2 regions of the Cytobacillus dafuensis genome follow, and region 2 is predicted to be linked to the other one. Evidence: riboswitches for the same ligand, from Rfam matches in the RefSeq annotation. Region 2 holds a riboswitch; the other holds the start of a gene.
The links. Region 2 has a riboswitch for preQ1 ahead of FSZ17_RS04350 (QueT transporter family protein). Riboswitches for the same ligand answer to the same signal wherever they lie in the genome.
Positions count from the first base shown of each region.

Region 1: it holds a riboswitch for preQ1, as region 2 does, so the genes downstream of both, queF (preQ(1) synthase) here and FSZ17_RS04350 (QueT transporter family protein) in region 2, are expected to answer to the same signal.

Region 1 is NZ_CP042593.1:4,795,545-4,803,750, reverse strand. It holds gene FSZ17_RS22745 (efflux RND transporter permease subunit) at 1-690, opposite strand, end outside; gene FSZ17_RS22740 (TetR/AcrR family transcriptional regulator) at 784-1,617, shown strand; gene FSZ17_RS22735 (methylated-DNA--[protein]-cysteine S-methyltransferase) at 1,719-2,201, shown strand; gene FSZ17_RS22730 (GyrI-like domain-containing protein) at 2,321-2,806, opposite strand; gene FSZ17_RS22725 (VOC family protein) at 2,840-3,211, opposite strand; gene FSZ17_RS22720 (queuosine precursor transporter) at 3,529-4,161, opposite strand; gene queF (preQ(1) synthase) at 4,361-4,861, opposite strand; PreQ1 riboswitch class I at 4,989-5,035, opposite strand; gene FSZ17_RS22710 (phosphatase PAP2 family protein) at 5,290-5,820, shown strand; gene FSZ17_RS22705 (NCS2 family permease) at 6,108-7,397, opposite strand; gene FSZ17_RS22700 (NupC/NupG family nucleoside CNT transporter) at 7,644-8,206, opposite strand, start outside.
Region 2 is NZ_CP042593.1:869,099-877,304, reverse strand. It holds gene FSZ17_RS04365 (TerC family protein) at 756-1,541, opposite strand; gene FSZ17_RS04360 (FbpB family small basic protein) at 2,174-2,317, opposite strand; gene purU (formyltetrahydrofolate deformylase) at 2,380-3,249, opposite strand; glycine riboswitch at 3,534-3,613, opposite strand; glycine riboswitch at 3,616-3,718, opposite strand; PreQ1 riboswitch class I at 3,879-3,923, shown strand; gene FSZ17_RS04350 (QueT transporter family protein) at 3,932-4,417, shown strand; gene FSZ17_RS04345 (aspartate kinase) at 4,461-5,822, opposite strand; gene mnhG (monovalent cation/H(+) antiporter subunit G) at 6,055-6,408, opposite strand; gene FSZ17_RS04335 (Na(+)/H(+) antiporter subunit F1) at 6,386-6,670, opposite strand; gene FSZ17_RS04330 (Na+/H+ antiporter subunit E) at 6,670-7,146, opposite strand; gene FSZ17_RS04325 (Na+/H+ antiporter subunit D) at 7,187-8,206, opposite strand, start outside.

The DNA.
Region 1 (8,206 bases), 990 kb from region 2:
GTCTACTGCTACAGCTTGTTCACCTTCTTCAAACTCGTAAAGTCCTAATGAAACGGCTAGATTACTTGCTTGAATGATTTCCTTTACCTTATCTTCGGTTAAGCCAAGCTCATCCATTTTTGCTTTGTTATAAGTAAGGTCCACTTCTTCAATATGCTGACCTGTAATCGTTGCAGACGCAACACCATCGATTTTCTCAATTTTCGGCAGTAAAATTTCCTCTACTGTTGACGTTAATTCAACAATATCCTCTTTCGAACTACTTACACTTAGTGCAACAACTGGCATCATGTTCATGCTAATGGCCGAAGTTGTTGGCTTTTGTGCTCCTTCTGGTAATTTCACTGCATCCAACGCAGATTCTAATGCACGTTTCGCCTCGTCCATATCTACACCGTAGTCGTATTCCACTTGAATACTTGCCATGTTAGAATATGAATTTGAATAAACGGCTTTAACGTCTTCAAGACCTTCTACTGCTTTCTCTAAAGGTATGGATACTTCTTCCATTACTTTCTCAGGAGTTGCTCCAGGATATACGTCCATTACCATCAAGTAAGGAATTGAAATATCAGGAATTGTCTCCATATTCATTCGTGTACCTGAATAAATACCAGATGCAGTAATGATAATTGTAAGCAGCCATACAGCTAGTTTATTACCAAGAACAAAATTGACTAAACCTTTCACTGTGACACCTACCTTAAATTGACATATTAAACTCAATTATTTATAATAATGACTAATGGGTCATTTGTCAACGAAAAACCTAGGAGTGATCAAATGATTAAAAAACAATTAATTATGGAAAAGGCGTTAGAGCTTTTTGCGAGGCAAGGATTTGAAGCTACCTCGGTTCAACAAATAACAGAGCATTGTGGTATTTCAAAAGGTGCTTTTTACTTATCCTTCAAGTCAAAAGATGAATTGATTATAGCATTGATTGACCATTTTATGATGCAATTTACTTCTGATATTGACTATATAGTCAGATGTGCAATTAGCGATGAGGAACTTTTATATAAATTTTATTATGAAGCATTTCAATCTTTTCATAAGCATTCTGATTTCGCAAAAATCATTATGAAAGAGCAATCGCAAACATTAAATAAAGAACTCATTTTAAAGACGCAATACTACGACAAATTAATTGAGAACATTATTTTATCGATGATTGAACGTATATATGGTGAAGAAGTTAAAGAGACAAAATATGATTTAATTTATTGTGTTAAAGGCTTCATGAATATATATTCACAATTAATTCTATTCTATAATATTCCGTTAGATTTGAAATTACTGTCGGAGTCGCTTGTGGAAAAAACAAATTTACTAGCTCGACATACGACCGTCCCATTTATTTCGCAAGAGCTAATCCAAGTATTTACGCAACCGATGAATGAAGAAGTAACAAAGGAACAGATCCTTGAAATTTTGGAACAAAGAATAGATGAAATTGAAGAACCTATTGTAAAAGAATCGGTCATCCTGCTAAAGCAGCAACTGCTTGAACCGACATTCAGTCCTGCTATTGTGAGAGGATTACTAGAAAATATTAAAAATCATCCTCATTGTAAATGGATTTCTTATTTACTTCGTCGCTATTTTGATTTTTAAAAATCTAAGAAGGTTTGGGGGGCAGTCCTAGCGAATTCTTAGTAAATAGAATTCGCTATTAGAGTGGCTACGATGAATCGTTTACCTTTGGAGGTCCTTATATGAATAAATGGCATAGAGTAGATTGTGAATCACCAATTGGAGTTATTGAAATAGTGGCAACAGATGAAGCGATTTGTTCTATCATGTTCTCTGAACGGGATAAAGCACTATATCGTTTTAAAGAGGATACTCCCAAGGTTTTAGTAGATTGTTCTAGTCAACTTGATGAGTATTTTAAAGGGGCTCGCAATCAATTTACATTCCCTTATATGATGGAAGGAACGGACTTTCAAAAATCGGTATGGAACGCTTTAACAAGGATACCCTGCGGTCAAACCGGATCCTATAAAGATATTGCTTTTTCGATTGGTAATGAAAAGGCTGTCAGAGCAGTTGGTAGTGCAAACGGGAAAAACAAGTTAAGTATTGTCATTCCTTGTCACAGGATTATTGGTGCAAATGGAAAATTAACGGGTTATGCTGGTGGTTTGTGGAGAAAAGAATGGCTCCTTCAACATGAAAATTCTTTCCAAAAACGATAAGTATTATAGACAAATAAAATGTAAACTCTACCCCTCATAAACCAGAAAAAAGGCATGGAAGGTCACAGATTTCTGCATTTTCTAAATGACAATCTGCTATCGTCCTTCCATTACCAGCCTTATTGTTTTTTAACGGCAATAAAAAGATCAATCTCATTATCGGAGCTATCTGGCTTATATCGTTCATCCCACAGCTCAAAATCATACCTAATTGGTATATAGCCATTTTCCCCTATCCATTTGCCATATAAGTAATCGTACGTTTTGTGTAATTCAGCTTCAGGTCCTTGGTGTGTATAGGCTACATATAAGTTCTCCTCAACGGTATGGTGGATTGCTCCCTCAGGAACATCACTTGAATCGGAGCCCTCATAACCGACAATTTGTGTGAATTGATCTTCAAATGGGTTAAAATCCTCTTTCAAAGGATAAATTTGAATTAAATAGACATGATTTCCCAGTTTATTTAAGAATTTATCTGCATTCTCCTGTAGTTTTTCAAATGCTTCCTTACATAGGTTTTTTTCCTCAATTTCCCGAAGATTTGCTTCAAAATGATAACCGATTACCTGAAATGATGGTTTCTTAATAACTTTAGGTTCCAAAATTAGGCATCTCCTTCACAATCTAATGAATTTTTATTTATCCACTATGACGCCGAACATATTGCCATCCAAGTCATAAAAATCAAAACACATGACGGGACCGTGATCTTTAATTTCTGTAACCTCTACCCCTTTCAGTTGTAAGTGTTGGTGATAAGCTTCTATATCTGTTGTTGTAAAGTTATAGTAGGCATTGTAGTGTTTAGCGTTAATGGCAAACTCTATTTCTTGCTTTTCCTCTACTTTTACGAGCGACAAATATTGTTTTTCCACGGTAAAATAAAAATCTGCTCCGGTGTTTCCAGGCCATGTGCCTACATGATTAAGTCCAAGCTTCTCCTTATACCACTCGATTGCTGTTTCAACATTACGAACAGGTACAAATATGGCTCCAATTTTGATCAAGTTAATGCTCCTTCCTAGGATAATAGAACTTTCAGTAAAAGGAATGAAAATTAATAGTAGGTCAAAGAAGTGTAAGATTAGGAAAGTGGATTTGAGTGTAATGGTATTATCTGATTTAGTCATAGGGGCAGTAATCGTGAGTATTTTCCCATTATTAGTTTTCGCTGTCTTTTTGTTTTTTCCTTTTTTAAATTTCGGGGATATGTGATTTTACTCAATAAAATGGCTGCTTCGCTGTTAAAAGTGAAAAGCTAGTGTAATGACTAAACCCCTTGGCAATTCATAACCAAGGGGTTTAGTGTTATTAAATAATATTTTTATACTTCTTTTGACAAAGAAGCTTCTGGCTCCCGTTTCCTAATAATATAAACGAGTAAATATACGAGCGGAGTAATGAATATTGATGCAAAAAATTTAAAGATGTATTGTGTCACGATTAAGCCGCCTAATACAGCTAGAGGCATTGTTCCTATGAAGGCAATCGTAATAAAAATGGTCGTATCAATCAATTGACTCAGCATGGTTGAAGCATTATTTCGTAGCCATAATTTCTTTTGCCCATGTTTGCTCTTTAAACGGTTAAACACAAAAACATCTAGATTTTGACTTACTAAATAGGAGATAAGGCTTGCAACGATTACTCGAAAACTTCCATTTAAAATCGTTTGAAAGGATTCCTGATCTTTAAAAACAGGAGCTGCTGGCAAGTGGACGGTAATAGCAATAAAGATAAGAGCAAGAATTTGTGTCATGAGTCCCGCCTGAACCGTTCTTTGCCCTGCTTTTTTTCCATAAACCTCTACAATTACATCGATAATAGGATACGTAAAAATATAGACAATGACAGCAGCAGGAAGTATAGCCCAATCTCCTATGCTAAAAAGCTTTACAGCCACTATATTTGCTAAGATTAATAGTCCTACAAAAATACCATTTAAATATAAAATCATTTCTTTGCTCCTTGTATAGGAAATTATAATTTTCGTTATCTGTTGATAACTTGAGATATAGTTTATCTACGTTTAGCTCCAGCGCCTACCTCCTCGAGGTCACAAGCCAATCCTCCCAGAAAGGTAAGGAACACCTTTCCGAGAGGCTCGTCTTGTGCTTGTCGGAGGTGAGCAAGGCGCTTGCGCATTTGTTCTTCCCTTAACGATTATCTATTTTTTCAGGATAGATATCATGGTTCATTAAACGAAAATGGGCCATTTCCTCGTACTTTGTACCAGGTATTCCATAATTGCACCAAGGATCAATAGAAATTCCACCACGTGGTGTGAATTTACCCCAAACCTCAATATATCTTGGTTCAAGTAATTTGATTAAATCGTTCATGATAATATTGACGCAATCCTCATGGAAGTCACCGTGATTCCTGAAACTAAATAGATATAATTTAAGGGATTTGCTCTCTACTATTTTTTTATTAGGGATGTACGAAATGTACATCGTTGCAAAGTCAGGCTGATGTGTTAATGGGCATAAACTGGTGAACTCTGGACAATTAAATTTTACGAAGTAGTCACGATTGGTATGAAGATTATCGACTGCCTCTAATACCTCTGGAGCATAATTAAATGTATATTTTGTTTGTTGATTACCTAATAATGTTAAGTCCTTTAAACCTTCTTCATTGCTTCTGCCAGACATGAAAAAAACCCCCTTGTAAAATTGTCCCGAGACTTTTTCAAGAGAGTTTTCTTAAGCCATTCTATTTCAACTTATAGGATCAAAAACATAAAAAGCCATGTCCAGTATGGACATGGCGTATTGTCATGTATCCATAGTTTTTTATAGAGGGTATTAGCTATGAACCTCTCCCGCTAAAAGTACGGGTATTCTCATCACAATATAATATAGAATAATTCATAAATCGTCAAATGGGATTTTAACCCTTTAGCTGCAATACTATAAGTCTTTACCTTATCTTGAAATAAATTTTTAATACTGTCTTTACACTAGCTCAAGAAAAATTTAAAGTTCTTCAAATAAAATGGAAGTAGATGTAGCAATCAATTTAAATACCCTTCAACAAACTCTTGTTGTTATGAAAATAAATAGAAAAAGGGGCAAAGACAATGATGAGAAAACTACATTTGTTATATGATTATGAATGCCGCTTATTTAATAAAGTTAATCGTTATTTTCATAACAGACTGTTGAATCTTTTTTTTCGCCGTATCACTCATATTGGAGGAGCGACCGTTTTGATTACAACGCTCCTATTACTGATGTTTATTCTGAATGGACAGAGCAGGATGACGGCTGTTTCCAGCGCAGTAGCCTTAACCATAAGTCATATACCAGTACACATTGTCAAAAAAATGTACCCTCGTAAAAGGCCGTATATGATTTTGGCAAGTGCCCATTTTCCCTCAAATCCGTTGCAAGACCATTCATTTCCTTCAGGGCATACAACGGCTATTTTTTCGGTAGTGATTCCTTTTGTCTTGTATATACCTATTTTAGCTTCTGTGCTGCTTCCTTTAGCGTTTATTGTCGGCTTATCAAGAATTTACCTTGGGTTGCATTACCCTTCAGACGTAATAGCTGGCGGGATATTAGGAGCAAGCTTGGGGAGTCTCTGTTTTTATTTTTTTAATGTATAAATAGGATCAACCTTCGATCCTCGAAAAAAAGGAGAATGACAGATAATGTCATTCTCCTTTTTGTGCCTTACCATTTATCGCAGATTAACGGTCAGTAAGACCCCCACTTCAAGGTTGCGAGAGAATCAAAGAAACCTAAGTGGGGGATCAACTGCCCGTAAAGGCCCGACGACGGACACGATGTCCTAGTCAGGCGAAAGCCACAGGACGTGGCGTTTTGAGCGTGATTGGTTCAACTAACCATCAGTGGGGGATGAAAGAAAACCCCCACTGATGGAAGTTTCACTTTATCCGACTGCATGCAGAAGGAAATTGGTTAAGAACAGGATAGAAATAATAAAGATTGATAGAGAAAGCTGTTTTTGTTTATTTGTAAAAATTTTCAACAGCGGGTAAGCGATGAATCCGAATGCAATTCCATCCACAATGCTATAGGTTAACGGAATCATAATAATAACAAGAAAAGCCGGAAATGCTTCTGTAAAATCAGTGAAATCAATATTTACTACATTTGTCAGCATCAATCCTCCGATAATAATGAGGATCGGAGCAATTGCAGAATCCGGTACTAGTTTAATAAAGGGCATGAAGAATAGAGATGATAGAAATAATAACCCTGTGACAATAGAGGTTAACCCTGTTCTTCCGCCTGCTGTAATACCTGCCGCTGTTTCTACCGTTGAAACAGGAGGACTTGTACCTAAAAATCCGCAAACGACTGTAGAAATAGAAACGGCTTTTAGTGCTTTCTCATTTTTTTCAGGCTGCTGCAGCATTCCATTCACTTGGGAATGAAGGATGCCGATATTCTCAAAAACAAGCACTAAAACGAGTGAAAAGGCAGCTGTCCAAAACGGAATGGTCGCTAATTTTCCGAAGTCTGCACTAAGAAAGACATTTTTATAATCCTCAAAGGAAATAAAGCTAGTATCCATTGCCGAAAAATGAACAATTCCAAAGAAATAGGATACGATCGTACCTAAAATGATACTGATTAAAAAATTTCCTGGTACTTTCTTCAAAAACAAAAATAGCGTTAGGATTAAATTAATAATCGAAGCTAGGACAATCGGCGTAGACAAGTCACCAAGCGCCACAAAGCTTGTCGAGTTTCCAACAATAATTCCACTCTTTTGCAAGCCAATAAACGCAATAAATAAGCCAATTCCAACTGTAATCGATTCCTTTAACGAATGCGGAATGGCTTTTGATATAATCGTGGATAATTTTGTAAAGGCCACAATGACAAAGAGAATGCCTGATACGACAACTGCTCCTAAAGCTTCCATATAATTTAACCCTAATGAACCTACAATCGTATAGGTAAATAAGGCGTTGATTCCCATTCCGGGAACAATGATCAATGGTGCATTTGCAATAAATGCTGCCAATAAACAACCAATTAGTGAAGAAAGTACAGTGGCAATGATACCAGCTTCAAGCGGTATTCCTGCATCCTTTAGAATATTTCCATTTACGGCAATAATATAGACAATGGAAAAGAATGACGTAAATCCTGCTAAAACTTCCTTTTTTATCGTTGTTTCGTGCTGCTTAAGCTTGAAAACTCCTTTCATATTGTAATCACACTTTCATGTTGCCCTCTCCCACCCGCATGAAGTAAATAATATTTCAATTCAACTTATGCCGGGAATATTATAACACAGAAAATGGGGAAGACAAGAATGCTACAAAAAAGAGCCACTAACCTATTTTTGGGAATAGATTTAATGGCTCTCCTTGAATTAAATTTCCAAATAACTAAAATCTTTATTACGGTCGATGATAAAGAAAAATTTTCTCACTTATTGATGAATTGAGAATCAAAGCATGATACCAGTAATCGCCGCAGCCAGTAAGCTTACGAGTGTTGCTCCATAAAGCAATTTAAGACCAAACCTAGCTACTTGATTTCCTTTCTTTTCATTCAAGGCTTTTACTGCTCCTGTAATGATACCGATGGATGAAAAGTTCGCGAAGGAAACAAGGAACACTGAAATAATCCCAACGGTTCTGCTTGATAAAGAGTCAGCAATTTTTCCTAAATCCATCATAGCGACAAATTCGTTTGATAATAATTTTGTTGCCATGATTGTTCCGGACTCCACCACTTCATTAGCCGGAACTCCTATAATAAAGGCAAGTGGTGCAAAAAGATAGCCAAGGGCTACTTGGAAGCTGATTCCGAAAATCGCTTCAAACACTGCATTAATCATGGTTATGAGGGCAACAAACCCGATTAACATGGCACCAACGATAATTGCCACTTTAAAACCATCTAAAATATATTCCCCCAGCATTTCAAAAAATGATTGCTTTTCTTCTGCTTGAACTTCAAAAATATCCTCTTCTTCGGATACTTTATATGGGTTGATAATATTTGCAA
Region 2 (8,206 bases):
CTCCACGGATTTTTTTCGAAAAAGTGGTCTCATAAACACTCTTTGTGACCACTCTTCACGGATTTTCTCGGAAAAGCGGTCTCATGAACACTCTTCGAGACCACTCTCCACGGATTTTTTCGAAAAAGCGGTCTCATAAACACTCTTTGTGACCACTCTTCACGGTTTTTCTCGGAAAAGTGGTCTCATAAACACTCTTTGTGACCACTCTTCACGGTTTTTCTCGAAAAAGTGGTCTCATAAACGCTCTTTGAGACTACTCTTCACGGTTTTTCTCGAAATAGTGGTCTCATGAACACTCTTTGAGACCAATCTCCACGGTTTTTCTCGGAAAAGTGGTCTCATAAACACTCTTTGTGACCACTCTTCACGGTTTTTCTCGAAATAGTGGTCTCATAAACACTCTTTGTGACCACTCTTCACGGTTTTTCTCGGAAAAGTGGTCTCATAAACACTCTTTGTGACCAATCTCCACGGATTTTTCCGGAAAAGTGGTCTCATAAACACTCTTTGAGACCACTCTCCACGGATTTTTCCGAAAAAGTGGTCTCATGAACACTCTTTGTGACCACTCTCCACGGAATTTTCCGAAAAAGTGGTCTCATAAACGCTCTTTGAGACTACTCTTCACGGTTTTTCTCGAAATAGTGGTCTCATGAACACTCATTGAGACCACTCTCCACGGATTTTTCCGAAATAGTGGTCTCATAAACATGCTTTTTTGCGGGTAAAATGCTTAAATCATATAACCCTGATTAACTCACTTTATCTTCAACAGTTACTTCATTATCCTTCTTTGGAGAGAAAAACCATCCAACTACCCCGATAAGGATGAGCACAACATAGAATGTAATTTTCCATTCAGTCGAATGAGAAAATGATTCTGGCAGCACCGCTAATGCCGGGTGTGAAAGTGTGGTCACTGCAAGTTTTACTCCGACCCAACCTACAATAAGAAATGCGGCAACTTCTAGGCCTGGCTTTGTATGCAATAATTTAACAAAGAAATTAGCTGCAAAACGCATAATGATTAATCCAATAAATCCGCCTGCGAATATAACGAGAAATTGCCCGCCATCCATACCTCCAATTTTCGGTAAGCCTGAAGCAGGAAGTGCTACTGCTAGAGCTACTGCAGCTAAAATAGAGTCAATAGCGAATGCAATATCAGCTAATTCCACTTTAAAAACAGTTCCCCAAAAACCTGCTTTTTTCTTCTCTTTTGTATTAACTTCTTTATCCTTATCCTTTTTTATTAATACCTTTCTAAAGATATGGTTAAAGGAAATAAATAATAGATAAAGTGCACCAATTGCTTGAACCTGCCAAATATCAACAAGAAATGATATCGCAAATAAAGAAGCGAAACGGAATACAAATGCTCCGGCAAGGCCGTAAAATAAAGCTTTTTTTCTTTCCTCTTCCGGAAGATGTTTAACCATTATGGCTAAAACCAATGCATTATCAGCTGCTAAAAGACCTTCTAAAACTATTAATACTAATAAAACCGATCCATATTCTAAAAGTATCGAAAAATCCATATTGTTTGACCCCCATTTTTAAATTAAATTATGTGCAAATCGAGCTGAATAAAGGACATTTTCCTTTTCTTCGTTCTTTCTTGCCCTCCTTTTTTCTTATGCGTTCACATTCCTTGAAAATGCTAAGAAAACATGGTGTTCATCTATTTTTTTCAAGCCAACAAAAAACCTTTACCAAAATGCGGTAAAGGTCAGAAACAAAAAATAAAGACCTCTACCCTATTTAGGTAAAGGTCTTGCTAACAACGGAATGTTGCCGACAAAGCCGGGAGCTATGAACTCCGAAGTGACGACCTTATCGTTAAAGCTACTCCCCTTTAGGAGAAACTATACAATTTATATATTTATCATAAGCGAATCCTTACAAATCTGTCAATTATTTTTATAGTTTTTATTTGTCTCAGATTAACGGGCAGTAGACCCCCACTTCAAGTTTGCGAGAGAATCAAAGAATCCTAAGCGGGGGATCAACTGCCCGTAAAGGCCCATAAAATGAACACAGACTAAAAGCGCCACATCGTGTGGCAACGTCTGCGTGACCCACTTCCTGTGGGCCGCAACTAACCATCAGTGGGAGATGAAAGCCCCCCCACTGATGGAAGTTTCACTTTATCCACTAATCCTACCTGTATTCAAACTCTTTGTACGACTTTTTTAGACGTTGTATGTTTATCATCTATGCGCTTTTCAATTACTTCAAGCTGTCCTCGATCTCTCATAAGCTCCTCTTTATTTTTTCTAATTAAACTTGATAAAGTGACTTTTTTTCTAGTCATTTTAAATTCTCCCTCTCTCAATAATTTACGATATAAAACTGAATCCCCATTATGGCTATTTGCTATTCGAATACGATTGTCTTATTCCCATGAACAAGGACTCGGTCTTCAACATGCCATGCAACTGCATCAGCGAGGACCTTTCTTTCTACATGTCTTCCGGCAATTTTTAATTCATCAGCCGAATAGCGATGATTGACACGCATAACATCTTGTTGAATAATCGGCCCCTCATCCAGATCATTCGTAACATAATGAGCTGTTGCACCTATTAGCTTCACTCCCCTATTAAATGCCCTTACGTAAGGGTTTGCACCGACAAAAGCAGGCAAAAAGGAATGATGAATATTAATGATTTGATTAGGATATTTCGCTATAAAATTTGGGGAAAGAATTTGCATATACCTTGCTAAAACAATAAAGTCTACTTTCCCTTCCATTAATTCCATTGCTTTTTGTTCGGCCTCTTCCTTCGTTTCATGCGTTAATGGGATATGATAAAAAGGAATCCCGTAGCTTTCCACTTCGTCTGCTAATTTAGCGTGATTGCTAATGACTAGTGGAATATCAACTGGCAGTTCCTTTGACTTCCACCGCCAAATAAGTTCAAGAAGGCAATGATCCATTTTCGAAACAAATATTGCCATTTTCTTTCTATTTTTTGTGCTGCATAACTGCCATTCCATCGAATGCTCTGCTGCTATCCCATATAAATCTTGTTCAAGCTTTTCAAAAGCTGTTTCAAAATCTTTCAAATCGAATTCTATTCGCATAAAAAACCTTCCAGCATGTGGATCTGTTGTATGCTGATCAAAGTGGACAATATTTGCATGATGTTCTAATAGAAAATTAGAAACAATTGATATTATTCCCGGCTTTTCCGGACACGAAATTAATAGTACTACCCGGCTATCCTTTTCTTTTGTTGCCATCTGCCACACCTCTATTCCTAATAATTAATCATGTATCGCTTTCCCATCTATTACTAAGCAGTTTCATCTAACATCAATAGTTTGTCCATACATTCCCTTTTGAATAATATCGACATCATTCCCTTAAATCTACATAAGAAAACTTAGCGAATGCCTTAGTTTTTCTTAGCGATCTAATTAGAAGATATTTAATTGAACTCACACTTTCACTTTAGTACGTTAATAAACTTAAACTTTCATAATAGCCAAAAAAGGACAGAGAAAGGGTAACTTACTTTACCCTTTCTCTGTCCTTTTACCTGAGAGTTTAAACCCAAATAGGGTCCCCTTTGGTGTCGTACGAATAGCACGAGCTCTCCAGAGACGCGTCCCGTTGTGGTTCCTCTACCTGAGAGATTTGTTCCAAGGGTGTTTAATGGAACTTGCTCCTTCGGTGGCTAGTCATCATGCACTCTCCCACAACCGTCATCCGCCCATATTGAATTTTCTTTAAATTTAGAATAAAACTTATGCATATTTATGTCAACCTTTGAACATTGGTTTAATCTTTATTTTTAGTTCTTGTTCACATATTGTGCATAATTGACGAAAGCCTCAAAATATATTAATATATATGCTTTGGGCAAAGAGCTCACGTGGTTCGTAACCATCCCACGATAAAAAACTAAGGAGAGAATTGAATATGAAAGTAAGGACACTTGTCGGAAATGGCATATTAGCGGCTTTATATATTGCTGTTTCCATGCTTATCCAGCCATTTGGATTTACGGCTGTCCAATTCCGTGTATCCGAAATGTTTAATCACCTAGTCGTGTTCAATAAGAAGTATATATATGGCATGGTTTTAGGTGTGTTTTTAACGAATCTATTATTTTCACCAATGAAAGCATATGATCTTATTTTTGGTGTTGGTCATACGCTGATTTCTTTATTAATCACGATTGTTTGCTGCCGATATATTAAGAACATCTGGGTTCGTATGATCGTGAACTCACTCATTTTCACGTTCATGATGTGGATTATCGCCTTTGAGCTTAAACTAGCATTTGACTTGCCATTCATGCTTACATGGCTCACAACGGCAATCGGTGAGTTTGTTGTATTAATAGTAGGAATGCCAATCATGTATGCTCTTAATAAACGTATTAATTTTGAAAAAACAATATAGAAAAAGAGTTGACGCAGGAGTGCGTCAACTCTTTTTACTATTATTACACTGCTACTGCCGCAAAAAACTCTTCATAAAGTGCCTGAACCGCTCGTTTTTCATCTATTTCCTTAACACCGAACATCATGCTGACCTCAGATGAACCTTGATTGATCATTTCGATGTTAACGTTAGCTTTTGCCAATGCCTTAGAGGCTCTTGCCGTTGTACCGATATTATGACGCATCCCCTCTCCAACAACCATAATGAGAGCTAAGCTATGTTCAATAACCACTTCGTCTGAATCAAGCTCAGTTTTTATGCGATCAACGATTTCCTCTTCCATGCCAGGAGTAAACTGATTTTCTCTTAAAATGATTGAAATATCATCAATTCCAGAAGGAGTATGCTCATAGGAAAGACCATAGCTTTCTAGTATAGCTAAAAGCCTCCGTCCAAAGCCGATTTCTCTATTCATTAAGTATTTACTGACATAAATGCTGCAAAAGCCTTTGTCACTAGCAATACCAATGACAGGACCGTTCGTATTATCTCTTTCATAAACGATTTTCGTACCTGGTGCATTTGGATTATTTGTGTTCTTAATATGTACCGGAATTCCTGCACGGAACGCAGGAACTAGTGCTTCATCATGAAGGACAGTAAAACCTGCATAGGAAAGCTCACGCATTTCCCGATACGTTAATTCCTTAATTTCCTTCGGGCTGTTGATGATAAATGGATTTACAGAATAGACAGCATCAACATCTGTAAAATTTTCATATAATTCGGCTTTAAGTCCATTCGCCAGGATCGAACCAGTAATATCTGAACCACTACGTGAAAAAGTGAATACCTCACCTTCTTTGCTGTATCCAAAAAATCCAGGAAAAATAATAATCCCAGAACGTTCCCGTAACGAGAATAACTTGTCATATGATTCCGGTAAAACCTGAGCATTACCTGGTTCATCACTTACAAAAAGTCCTGCTTCTTTAGGATTTACATAATGGGCTTCCACCCCTTGCTGCCGGAAAAAAGCAGCAACTAATTTGGCGTTATTGTCCTCCCCACTTGCTTTTACTAAATCCATGAATTTGTCAGGATTGCGTTTGTCTGCAGTCAATCTTGTTTGTAGATCCTGTAGAATGTCATTAATAATTTCCTCTGATAGATTCAATTCTTGCGCAATAGCGGCATATCTTTCTATAACTGTGTTTAACTTTTCCTGCGGATTTTTATTTTGCAGGCAAAGCCTTGCACACTCAATTAACAAATCTGTCACCTTTTCATCTTCTGGCGATCTTTTTCCAGGAGCGGAAACAACGACAATTTTTCTCTTTGGATCAGAAACAACAATCTGGAAGACCTTTTCGACCTGCTTTCCAGATGCTAATGAAGATCCGCCAAACTTAACGACTTTCATCCTGACATCTCCTAATCTGTAAAAAATATATCCTAATTTTACTCCTATTCAGAAAATAATCAAGTGTTTTTCCTTCCGATAAATACATTTGTTCTTTCGAAAAGGACAATATAGTTCTGAATACCTATTTTCGCATAGCATAATTGTTTCATTTGTTAAAGCACAGCTCTCAAAAGAAAAAACGGAGAATAAAATCGTATGAGATTATTTTCTCCGTTTTTATGAAATCAACTTAATACTCTTCAAGAAATTCCTTCAAATCATCTTGTACAGTTTCCTTTGTGAGTTCAACCTTTGATCGATAGGCAGCTCGATTTAATAGATGAGATACAACTGGAGAGGTTAAAAATACGAAGAAAATACCAAGAATTAATCGAATACTGAAATATCCTTCTGCTAACAAAAAGAAAAGAAAAGTTCCAAATAAAATACAGAGTACTCCTAGGCTTGCACTTTTTGAAACGGCATGGGAGCGAGAATACACATCTGGCAGTCGAATTAATCCAATTGCACTCAGAAAGCTTAATACGGTTCCAATAAAAAGAAAAATAGCTACGATTATGTCAATGTATACGTTTTCGTTCAATAACAACACCTCTTTCAATAAATCTTGCAAAGGCAATGGTGCCTACAAAAGAGAGGATTCCGATTAATAAAATAATGTCAAAAAATGCATGTGTCCTCATAAGGATAGAAAGGCAGGCAACTCCTGCAATAATGTTGACACCGATGTTATCCAGTGCCATAACTCGATCAGGTGTTGAAGGCCCTTTTATGACACGATAAAGTGCTGCTAGTATAGAAAGGGTCAGGAAAAATAAACAAACTAATAAAAATAGATTAAACATTATCGGGTTACCTCCTTAATCGCTTTCTCATATTTGATCTGCGACTGTAAAACAGCTTGCTTTGAATCCGGCATATTTAACGCATGAAGATAAAATACTTTATTATTTGGTGAAACCTCCATTACAACAGAGCCTGGGGTTAAGGTTAAGAGCAAGGCAAGTAACGTAATTTCCAAATCACCCTCTAATTCAGTCTCCATTTTAAAGATACCAGGAGCTACATCGATTTTAGGCCTTATTACTTCTTTAATAATTGCTATACTTGATATGAACGATTCCTGGACAAACAATATAAATAATTTCATAATGGCGATAAACCGTTTTAAATAGAAAGATGTAGGGAAAAAGCGCCTTAAAGAAAATAACACAATCACACCAACGAGATAGCCTGCAAAGAAGGCTAAAATACTCCATTCATCCTGAAGAAACATCCATAAAAAGGCGATAAAAAGATTAATTAACACCTGAATAGGCAATGATCTCCCTCCTTATTAGAAAAGCGGAAGCTCCTTAGCGTCACTGACTCCCGCCCATAACCGCTTCAATATACAGCTTTGGATTTAACAAGCTTTCAGTAGCTAATCGAACATACTCATGAATACCCTCTGCCCCTAATCCAAGTGAGATGGTAAGAACCGTGAGACAGCCCATAGGGAACATCAATCCCTTTGTTGTCCCTTTTTCCATCTCTTTACTCAAATGCGTTTCTCCCCAAAACACATTCATAAAGACTTTCATAATGGAATACAAGACCATTAGACTTGTTAATAAGCCAATTCCACCTAACCAGTAATACTCCGATTCAAAGGTCCCTCTAGTAATAAAAACTTTCCCTAGGAATCCACTTAATGGCGGAATGCCTGCTAGTGATAAGGCTGCAATGAAGAACATCCACCCTAAGTAAGGATGATTGCGAATAAGTCCGCTTATTTCTTTTAGCTTACTCGTACCAGTTAAAGAAATAATGGTTCCGCCTAAGAGAAAAATGAGTGCTTTTATCAAAATGTCATGAATGAGATAGTACATGGACCCCATTATTCCATTTGAAGTAAATGAGGCTAGCCCAGCCATGATAAACCCTACCCCAACAATGACATTGTAGGTTAAGATTTTTTTTATATCCCAATAGGCGACCGCCCCAATTGCTCCAAGAATCATCGTTAATGCGCCAAGGATCCCAATGATCAAATGAGTGATTTGTGGCTCATGATAAAATACGAGTGTAAACATCCTGAAAATCGCATAAATCCCCACTTTTGTTAATAGAGCTGCAAAAATAGCTGCAACGGCAATCGGTGGTGCGCTATAGGCTTCTGGCAGCCAAAAGAATAAGAAAAGTGCAGCCTTCATGCCAAAAACCATTAAAAATAACAGAGCAACTGTAGTCAGCAATCCATCTTGACCTGCTTCAGCCACTCGCAAGGATAAATGGGCAAAATTCAATGTCCCTAACATGGCATAAAGATAGGCCACACCAAGAAGAAATAGTGAAGAAGATAAAACATTGATTAGAATATACTTAATGGACTCCCGCAG